3 regions of the Marispirochaeta aestuarii genome follow, and region 1 is predicted to be linked to each of the others. Evidence: riboswitches for the same ligand, from Rfam matches in the RefSeq annotation. Region 1 holds a riboswitch; each other region holds the start of a gene.

Region 1 (3,271 bases):
GCAGGACGCGCATCCGCCCATACGGACGGTGTATTTTTCGCCCGCGGGACCAAGGTCCTTGATGGCTTTCATGGTACGGTAGCCGATCTTGTTGACTTCCTCCGGCCGGACTTCTCCCGTTTCGATGGGATAGGGGGCTGCACCCCAGAAAAGCCCCTTCTGGGAAGTCCAGCGGCTGGAGGGATCATGGTACTCGGCCCAGGCCTGGGGAGTCGAGGGAACAACGTGCTGGTTGTTGGCCCCCACGATGGCAAAGGTATCCTTGTTCAGCTTGTGCCAGGCATTCCGGTCTCCTGCGATCTTTACCGAACCGGTTCCCATGACGCCGATGGCCTTGAGGTTCTTGGAGCCCATTACACCGCCGTGTCCGCCTGCGGAGTGGCTGGCGCCGGTCCGGATAACCGAAAGGTTGACCTGGTGTTCACCGGCCTGACCGATGGCCGCAACCTGGGAGCTTTTTCCCATGATGGCGGTAATTCCTGCAATCGTGTTGAAAGTCCCGTCTCCCCAGAAAACTGAGGCGTCTTCCAGGGTGACGTCCTGGTCGACTATCCTGAGCCATACCGGCCGTTTTGCTTTTCCCTGGATAATGACAGCGTCATAACCCGCGTACTTCATCTCCACCGCAAAGTGGCCGCCCATGTGACTGTCGGAAACCCCGTGGAAGGGATTGGAGGGAAGAAGGCTGGTAATATTGGTCCGTCCGGAACACATGGCTCCTGTTCCCGTAAGGGGACCGACGCCGAATATTATCCTGTTCTCCTCAGCGAAGGGATGGGTCCCCTGGGGAACCTCGTCCCACATTACCTTGTAGCCGATTCCCATACCGCCTATGTAGCGGGAATATTTTTCCGTTGATTCTCTTGTTATCTGTTCAGTGCTCAGATCCACTCGAAGAATGGTTCCTGCCCAACCGCCTTTTAATGCCATATCTCTCTACTCCTGTTGTTTATACCTGAAAATGCTCTTTGTACTTCTGAATCGCGTCTTCCCAGGACACATACTGCAGTGCACCGGTGGGACAGTCCTTAACGCAGGCTGTATAGCCGTGGCAAAGGATACACTTGGTGGAAACATTGGTTTCCGGATCAAGGGTAGGAATGCCCCAGGGACAGGCTCGAACGCAGGTTCCGCAGCCGACGCATTTTTCCGGGTCAACCTCCCGGGCCCCGGTTCCTTCGTGTTCGAAGATCGCGTTCTCCGGACATGCCAGCGCACAGGCGGGCTGTTCGCACTGCCTGCAGGTATCGGCAACAAGGGTAAAATTACCCATCTCTCCGGGGCCGTTTACCCAGTCCCCCCGTACCCCTTTGGGGCCGTAGGCAAAGTTCTGACTTACCTTGATTCTTGCGGTAACCTGACTGGCTTTACCGTCGTTTCCAACCGAGCATGTAGCTTCACAGACCAGACATCCGGTGCAGCGGGCTGATTCGTGGATAATCATTCCATCGGCGGTTTCAAAGACTTTGATGTCCTTGGACGTACAGCCCGGCAGCAGCCAGGACATGGTCGTAGCCCCGATGGCGCTGATTCCTGTGTACTTGAGAAAATCTCTGCGGGTAATTTTCTGGTTCAGCAGTTGTGATTGAGTTTCGGACACACCTTACCTCCCTGTATTTTCTCCTTTCCAAATACGGGAGGCACAGACGTTTCCATCGGGACCTGGCGTCCGACAACCCTGGGACGGGCGTCCTGTAGGTTAATCGGATCGGAGATATATATGTACATTCTAATCGAGATAAAAAGATATGTAAAGAAATAAGGAATAGAAAATCGTATAAATGGTCGTTCTCTGCGCAAAAAATAAAATAATTGAAAATAGATGTGAGTGTTTTACTAATAATGTGATATGGATTGTATTAATATTCTGACGTAGGGTTTTATCCTGCTGAAAATCCTGACGGCCCAGGATATGGGAAAAAGAGCAGTTTTTGGAGCTGCCCTTATTATCTTCAATATCGTATAATTTTCCTGTTATCCGGCACGGATAATCTGTTAAGGGGAGAAGTATTGCGTTGAGTGATTTTTCTGCTGCTGCAAGGGAGTTTTTTTCAAGATACGGAGAATTCGCCGCCTTGCTTGGGGGGCTTTCCCTTGTCCTGTTTTTCTTAACCCTGGTTGCCATACCCCTCATAATAGTATCCATTCCGGCTGACTACTTTATCCGGGACCCCGGAAGCCTGTCAGATAGACGGCATCCCGTATTGCGGGCAGCGGTTTTCGTCATAAAGAATTCCCTGGGTGCTGTTTTTCTTCTTGCCGGATTCGTCATGCTGTTTATACCGGGGCAGGGGCTTCTGACATTCATGATTGGCCTGATGCTGATGAATTTCCCCGGAAAAAGAATGCTTGAACTGAAGCTTATTCGGAAGCCCCGGATCAGGGAGGCCGTGAACTGGATTCGGGTAAAGGCGAAACGGTCGTCCCTGGAGCTTCCCGAATAGGGCTTCTCTCCCCGGGTCCTTTCTCCCCCGGGAAGGTGCATCGCATGGAAATATTCTGTATACTGTACCAGTGACCCGGAAATCCCCTTTCCCAGAGCGCGAACTGGCACGGCTTCTGATGGCTCTTCCCCGAATCGAAATCCAGAACCGCCTGTTAAAAGTCAGCGACAGGGAGCTTGCCCTGGCAATGCTGAATCTCGATGAAAATGAACGGTCAGGAATCTATGCGGCGGTGTCCCCCGAGAAAATCCGTAGGCTGCGGGAGGAACTGTCCATGCTGCGGCGGCTGAGGCTTCACAGAGAGGATTATCTCACGGCTCTCGCCAGGGTTATAAGCGTACTGGAAGGGCGGCCGTACACCGAGGTACTGCGCTCCTATATTCGTCCCAGGGGCCGAAGGCCGGGATAGACTTTCGATTACTTCAGACTCCGCCTGGCCCCTGCCAGGTCGGACTGAAAGGAGAGGAGCATATCCTCGATTTCACTGTTCGATATGGCCGACTGCTCTATCATTCGATTAAGGTTCTCTTTCAGGGCATCGTATTCCTGGAATACATCGAGTATGGACTGAACGTCTTCCTGGACGGCGTCGGCGTTGTTCTTGCTTTCCTGGGTTCTTTCCAGCAGTTTTTTTACGGTTTCTCTGCTGGAGGAGACTTCATTACTGATGGAGTGCAGAATATTTACCAGCTGAAAGATAAGGTCGATCATTTCGTGCAGTTGCCCTGATGCCTGGTTTACGATTTCCCTCGACTGCACACCGTGCCGGCGAATCTCTTTTGCTACAACTGAAAAACCCGCTCCCTCTTTTCCTACCCGGGCAGCCT
Region 2 (3,271 bases), on a different contig from region 1:
AATTTAAAGTTGATTATAACGATGTTCGCCCAAAGTTTAAAAACATTGAAAGCGAGCAGGACGAGAAAAAGCTCACCGCCGCGGAAAACAAGCAGGCCCTGCTGCATCCCGACCGTATAACTGAGATTACCCAGTACATCTTGAATAATTACAGGCAAAAAACTCATCGTTCCCACGCCGGAGCCAAGGGCTTTAATGCCATGTTTGCCGTAAGCAGTGTTGATGCTGCCAAAGCCTATTATGAATCCTTTAAAAACATGCAGAAGGAACCCGACGGCAATAAAAAGCTGAATGTGGCCACCATATTCTCTTTTGCCGCCAATGAAGAACAGGACGCTGTTGGTGAGATCCTTGATGAGAGCTTTGAGGTTTCAGCAATGGAGAGCAGTGCCAAGGAATTCTTGAGCGCTGCTATAGCTGACTATAATACTGCTTTTAAAACCAACTTTGGTGTAGACAGCAGAGGCTTTCAAAACTATTACCGCGATCTCGCCCAGCGGGTAAGAAATCAGGAAGTAGATTTGCTGATTGTGGTGGGCATGTTCCTGACAGGCTTCGATGCACCGACTCTGAACACCCTGTTTGTTGATAAAAACCTGCGTTACCACGGCTTAATGCAGGCCTTCTCACGTACAAATCGTATTTACGATGCGACAAAAACCTTTGGGAATATCATTACTTTCCGGGATCTGGAACCGGCTACAGTCGATGCTATTACCTTGTTCGGTGATAAAAACACCAAAAACGTTGTATTGGAAAAAAGTTATAAGGAGTACATGGAAGGTTTTACCGATATCACCACCGGCGAGGCCCGCCGTGGATATCTGGATGTGGTAGCAGAATTACAAAGACGTTTCCCAAATCCTGAAGAGATAGAAAAAGAGAAGGACAAAAAAGAGTTCGTCAAACTCTTTGGCGAGTATTTAAGGGTTGAAAACATACTTAATAACTACGATGAGTTTGCCGGCTTGAAAGCTTTGCAAAACGTCAATCTGGATGACCCCGAGGCGGTCGAAGCATTTAAGGAAAGACATTATCTGGATGATGACGACCTCACCGAGATGAAATCCATTGATGTTCCATCAGAACGCTTGATTCAGGATTACCGTTCTACTTATAACGACACCCGCGATTGGCTGCGTCGCGAGAAAGACGCTGACCAAAGAGATTCTTCCGGTATTGATTGGGATGATGTGGTTTTTGAAGTTGACTTGCTTAAATCCCAGGAAATAAACCTGGATTACATTCTTGAACTGATTTTTGAAAACAACAAAAGGAACAAGAGCAAGGCAGAATTAATTGAAGAGGTGAGAAGACTTCTGCGTTCCAGCCTGGGCAACCGTGCCAAAGAAAGCTTGATGGTGGATTTTATTAATCAGACTGACCTGGATGATATGGACGACAAGGCAAGTATCATTGATGCGTTCTTTACATTTGCGCAAGCAGAACAAAAGCGTGAGGCTGATGAACTCATTCGTTCTGAAAGTTTAAATGAAGAAGCCGCAAGGCGTTACATTACATCATCATTAAAGCGAGAGTTTGCCAGTGAAAATGGTACTGAATTGAATTCAACTCTGCCTAAAATGAGCCCTCTTAATCCGCAATACAAAGCAAAAAAACAAAGTGTTTTCCAAAAAATTGCTGCATTTGTAGAAAAATATAAAGGCGTCGGAGGTCATCTATGACAAAAGCATTGTTTTTCCTGGTAGCGGCGATCCTGATACTCTCCATGTTCACCGGATGCCTGCCCAGGGAAACCCATCTGGCGGGAGAACGGCCCGCGGGCTTTCTTATGGGAATCTGGCACGGCTGGATTGCCCCAATCTCGCTGATAGTCGGGATATTCAGGCCCGGAGTCCGGGTTTACGAGCCCTTCAACAGCGGCTGGTGGTACGATTTCGGCTTCTACATCGCCATCATTTCCGGTTTCGGGGGAATCAGCCTGACCCGTAAAAAGGCATCCGCTCACAGACAAAACCTCTGATTAGCCTACAAGCTTTTCTTGCATTGCGCTCAATACGCATATATGATAAACCGTATAAAGATTTTCTTCGAACCGCCGGACCTGCAAGATATATATCCATGGTACGGCGGTCGATGGGTACAGCGGGAAACTGATGTGCCTCCCGTGATTGGAAAGGAGAGAATATCAAAGACCTGTTTAACCGCGAAATAAACTACCTGCGTATATCCATTACCGACAAGTGCAACCTGCGCTGCACCTACTGCATGCCCGACGGAGAAGTCCCCCGACGGAAACACTCGGACTTCCTGAGCTTCGAAGAGATTACCCGCATCGCAGAAGTCGCCGTCTCCCTGGGAATTCGAAAGGTGCGTCTGACCGGCGGAGAACCCCTGGTCAAGCGGGGAATATGTGATCTTGTCGCGATGCTGAAAGCCCTCCCCGGCCTGGAGCACCTTGCAATGACCACCAACGGGGTACTCCTGGGAAGCATGGCCCGGGAACTCAAAAACTCTGGCCTCGACAGCATGAACATATCCCTGGACAGCCTGAACCCTGAACGCTACCATCGGATAAGCCGGGTAGGAGACCTCAGCGTTACCCTGGCAGGAATCGAAAGCGCCCGAAGACTCGGCTTTCCCATCAAGATCAACACTGTGGTAATGGACGATACCCCGGAGGGGGAGATCGCGGCCCTGGCGGAGTTCTGCCGCCGGAACGGTTTCCGTCATCAGCTTATCAACCACTACAGCCTGAGCGCGGACAAGAAGGACAACTACAGCTTCGACAGACCGCCGAAATGCTCTGCCTGCAACAGGATCCGCCTCCTGGCGGATGGAAAGCTGAAGCCCTGTCTGCATTCGGACCATGAGGTTCAAGTAGATATGAACGACATTGCCGGTTCGATCCGGGCCACGATTGAGAAAAAACCCGAACGGGGCGGCATCTGCTCGAACCGCTCCATGGTCGAGATTGGAGGATAAGATGGAACTGAGCCACGTAGATGCCGCCGGCAACGCCCGCATGGTGGATGTTTCCGCGAAACCGAAGGTATTGCGCACCGCCTCCGCCGCGGGGAGCATCCACATGAAGCCGGAAACCGCGGAACTTATCCGGAAGAACGGAATACAGAAAGGGGATGTCCTTACCACCGCCAAGATCGCCGGCATCAACGGCGCCAAACAGACGGCAAGCTTGATTCCCCTCTGCCACAGCATCGCCATCGACCATGTTGACCTGGAGTTCGAAGTCTTCGAAAGCGGGGTTCATATCCGCTCCCGTGCGGTCTGCACGGACAAGACGGGCATA
Region 3 (3,271 bases), on a different contig from region 1:
TTCCCCTCGGGCAGGGGTCTATGGTATTCTTGGTTCCCGACGGAGCAAAGTATGAGCAGACTTCCCCTGACCAGGGTATACATATCCTTGAAGAATCTTGACCACAACCTTTCTCTGCTGCGGGAGCTGGCCGGCGGTCGGCCTTTATGGCCCGCCATCAAGGCCGATGCCTACGGCCACGGGGCTCGTATTGTGGCATCCCATCTTGTCTCCCGGGGAGTGGATACCTTCGGGGTCGCTCAGGTGCAGGAGGCTCTGGAGCTGGCGGAAAACGGGATTGATGCCCGCTTTATTATCCTGTCTCCGGATCTGGGAGATACCGCGCAGGAGATCGCCGCCCATGGATTTGAGCCTGTAGTGGCCACGGACATTCAGCTCCGGGCGCTCTCCAGGGAGGCGCTTCGTCAGGGACGGGATATCAGGGTGCATCTGAAATTCGATACCGGCATGGGAAGGGTGGGATTCTGCCCCCGGGAGGCCGACACGGTGCTGGCCAGGATTGCAGGGTATCCGGGATTGAAGATTGCCGGATTCATGAGCCATTTTCCCCGGGCCGATGAGGGAGACCCGGAGTATTCCCTGGAACAGCTTGGCCGGTTCCGGGACCTGGTGGAAAAGACCGCGGACTTCAGGGACTTTGAGACCCACATGGCCAACAGCGCCGCGATCTTTGATGTCTCCGGTGCCTGCTTTGATGCCTGCAGGCCGGGAATCGCCCTGTATGGATTAAAGCCCTCTTCCGAAATCCGCAATCCCCGGGTGGACGAGCTTAAACCGGTTCTGAGCTGGAAAACCGCGATAACCCAGTTAAAGGAGGTTTCTCCCGGCACCGGGTTGAGTTATGGTCACAGTTATATTACCTCCCGTCAGTCCCTGATAGCCACGGTGCCTGTGGGGTATGGGGACGGACTCGCACGGGCCTTGAGCAACCGCATCGAGATGCTCGTCGGCGGCCGGCGCTGCCGGCAGGTGGGAACGATCTGCATGGACCAGTGCCTTATCGATGTAAGCCCTTTAAGGGGCAGGGTCGAGGAAGGCGACGAGGTGGTGATAATCGGGGCGCAGGCTGACCAGTTCATCGGAGCCGGGGAGCAGGCCGAAGTTCTGGGGACCATAAACTACGAGATCGTCACCCGCATTTCCGGCAGGGTGCCGCGACTGGCGGAAAAATAATATAGAGCTTTGTTGATTTTCTGATCCTCCTATACTACAATCCCTTTCAGACATTCTCCGAACCGTTAGCCTAAGGATTCGTCTCCGGATCTAAGGCGACCGGTCCCGGGCAGTCGTATGGCTGTCCAAGGGCTGGCTGAGAAATCAGGCAACCTCCCGAAATTTGGAAAGGAGTTCCCAAATGAAAAAGGCAATAACTCTTGCCGTCGTGCTGTTTGCAGTGTTTTCCATGTCCCTTTTTGCAGGCGGCGCCGCTGAAAGCCCCCAGTCACCAAAAGTTGAAGAACAGGCCCCCGCCCCGGAGAATCCCAGGGTAAAACTTGCCACCACCACCAGTACGGACAACAGCGGCCTTCTGGGCTTCCTGCTGCCGGAGTTCACCAAAGACACGGGATACACCGTTGATGTTATCGCCGTCGGAACCGGCGCTGCCCTTGGTCTTGGCGAAAAGGGCGATGTGGATGTTGTATTTGTCCATGCCCGGGCCCAGGAAGACAAGTTTGTCGACGCCGGTTACGGGGTAAACCGGAAAGACGTAATGTATAACGATTTCGTTGTTCTCGGACCTGAGGATGATCCCGCTGGAATCGGAGAGGCCGGGACTGCTGCCGAGGCACTCAAGCTGGTAGCCGAGGCCGAGGCGGATTTCGTTTCCCGGGGAGACAATTCCGGGACCCATTTTAAGGAACTCAGTCTCTGGGAGGGTGCCGGGATTACCCCCGAAGGTTCCTGGTATAAAGAGGCCGGACAGGGAATGGGCGCGGTAATAACCATGACCAATGACCTTCAGGGCTATACCCTTGCCGATCGGGGAACCTTTATCGCCATGAAGGATTCCATCGACCTGGTGGTGTGTTTCGACGGCGAGGCCTCCCTCTTCAATCCCTACGGCATCATCGCGGTCAATCCTGAACTTCACCCCCATGTGAACTTTGACGGCGCCATGGCCCTGATTGACTGGATTGTCAGCGGGAAGGGTCAGCAGCTGATCGGAGATTTCAAGAAGGGCGGCGAACAGCTCTTCTATCCCGACGCCCGTTAAGGCGGAAGAACCGGGAGTACCATGGGTTCCATTTTTACGGAAGCTCTGCGTCTGATAGTGTCAGGCGACCGGGAGGTCTTTTTCATCGCCTTTACCTCCCTGCGTCTGGCCCTGGCTTCCACATTCTTCGCTTCCCTTTTGAGTATTCCCCTGGGGATAGCTCTGCATTTCGGCAGGATCCCCTTCAAACGGCCGATAATCTCCGTGTTGAGCGCCCTTATGGCGGTTCCCACCGTGGTTATCGGTCTTCTTGTTTTTTCCGTTATCTCCCGCTCCGGTCCCCTGGGGGAGCTGAACCTGCTCTTCACCCCCGGGGCTATCATTATCGGCCAGGTTTTCCTGGTGCTGCCGGTCCTGACATCCCTTGTCTACTCAGGGCTCTCCAGAATGGATCCCCGTTTTCATGAGACCCTGATAACCCTGGGCGCCCGCCGCGGAGACGTGCTCAAGGCGTCGATAATAGAGGCCCGCTTTATCATAATCTCCGCGGTTCTGGCGGGATTCGGCAGGGTCGTAGGCGAGGTGGGGGTGTCCATGATGCTGGGAGGCAATATCCGCTGGTATACCCGTACCATGACCACCAGCATTGCCCTGGAGACCAGCAAGGGGCAGTTCGAGCTGGGGATCTCCCTGGGGCTGATTCTGCTGGCCATCGCCCTGGGTATCAATATCATAACCCACAGCCTGGTAAAGAATGATGTCTGAGAATCCCGTTTTTCGTGCTGAGAATATAGAATTCGGTTATGACTCGGAGCCGGCCCTGATTGTGGAAGAGCTCGACTTCCAGGAGAACAGGATACACGTGCTCCTGGGGCCCAACGGTTCGGGTAAAACGACCCTTATGAAGCTTCTGAACATGTTGCTGCCCCTGGAAAAGGGGCGGATTCTCTTTGAGGGCAGGGATGTGAGCAGGAGCAGGGCGCTGCGGGAACAGACCGTCTATCTGCACCAGAACCCCCTGCTTTTGAGCGGTACGGTATATGACAACATTGCCTACGGCCTGAAGATCAGAAAGCAATCCGGCTGTGAGATCAGGGAAAAGGTTATGGAAGCTCT

What was found. Region 1 has a riboswitch for molybdenum cofactor ahead of B4O97_RS01455 (4Fe-4S dicluster domain-containing protein). Riboswitches for the same ligand answer to the same signal wherever they lie in the genome.
Region 2: it holds a riboswitch for molybdenum cofactor, as region 1 does, so the genes downstream of both, B4O97_RS08725 (GTP 3',8-cyclase MoaA) here and B4O97_RS01455 (4Fe-4S dicluster domain-containing protein) in region 1, are expected to answer to the same signal.
Region 3: it holds a riboswitch for molybdenum cofactor, as region 1 does, so the genes downstream of both, B4O97_RS08775 (substrate-binding domain-containing protein) here and B4O97_RS01455 (4Fe-4S dicluster domain-containing protein) in region 1, are expected to answer to the same signal.

The regions. Positions count from the first base shown of each region.
Region 1 is NZ_MWQY01000001.1:317,730-321,000, forward strand. It holds gene B4O97_RS01450 (aldehyde ferredoxin oxidoreductase) at 1-930, opposite strand, end outside; gene B4O97_RS01455 (4Fe-4S dicluster domain-containing protein) at 950-1,600, opposite strand; molybdenum cofactor riboswitch at 1,605-1,726, opposite strand; gene B4O97_RS01460 (PGPGW domain-containing protein) at 2,016-2,444, shown strand; gene B4O97_RS01465 (FliG C-terminal domain-containing protein) at 2,563-2,853, shown strand; gene B4O97_RS01470 (methyl-accepting chemotaxis protein) at 2,862-3,271, opposite strand, start outside.
Region 2 is NZ_MWQY01000008.1:154,063-157,333, forward strand. It holds gene B4O97_RS08715 (HsdR family type I site-specific deoxyribonuclease) at 1-1,685, shown strand, start outside; gene B4O97_RS08720 (hypothetical protein) at 1,682-1,984, shown strand; molybdenum cofactor riboswitch at 2,038-2,159, shown strand; gene B4O97_RS08725 (GTP 3',8-cyclase MoaA) at 2,194-2,946, shown strand; gene moaC (cyclic pyranopterin monophosphate synthase MoaC) at 2,948-3,271, shown strand, end outside.
Region 3 is NZ_MWQY01000008.1:165,136-168,406, reverse strand. It holds gene alr (alanine racemase) at 52-1,173, shown strand; molybdenum cofactor riboswitch at 1,217-1,363, shown strand; gene B4O97_RS08775 (substrate-binding domain-containing protein) at 1,355-2,215, shown strand; gene B4O97_RS08770 (ABC transporter permease) at 2,237-2,920, shown strand; gene B4O97_RS08765 (ATP-binding cassette domain-containing protein) at 2,913-3,271, shown strand, end outside.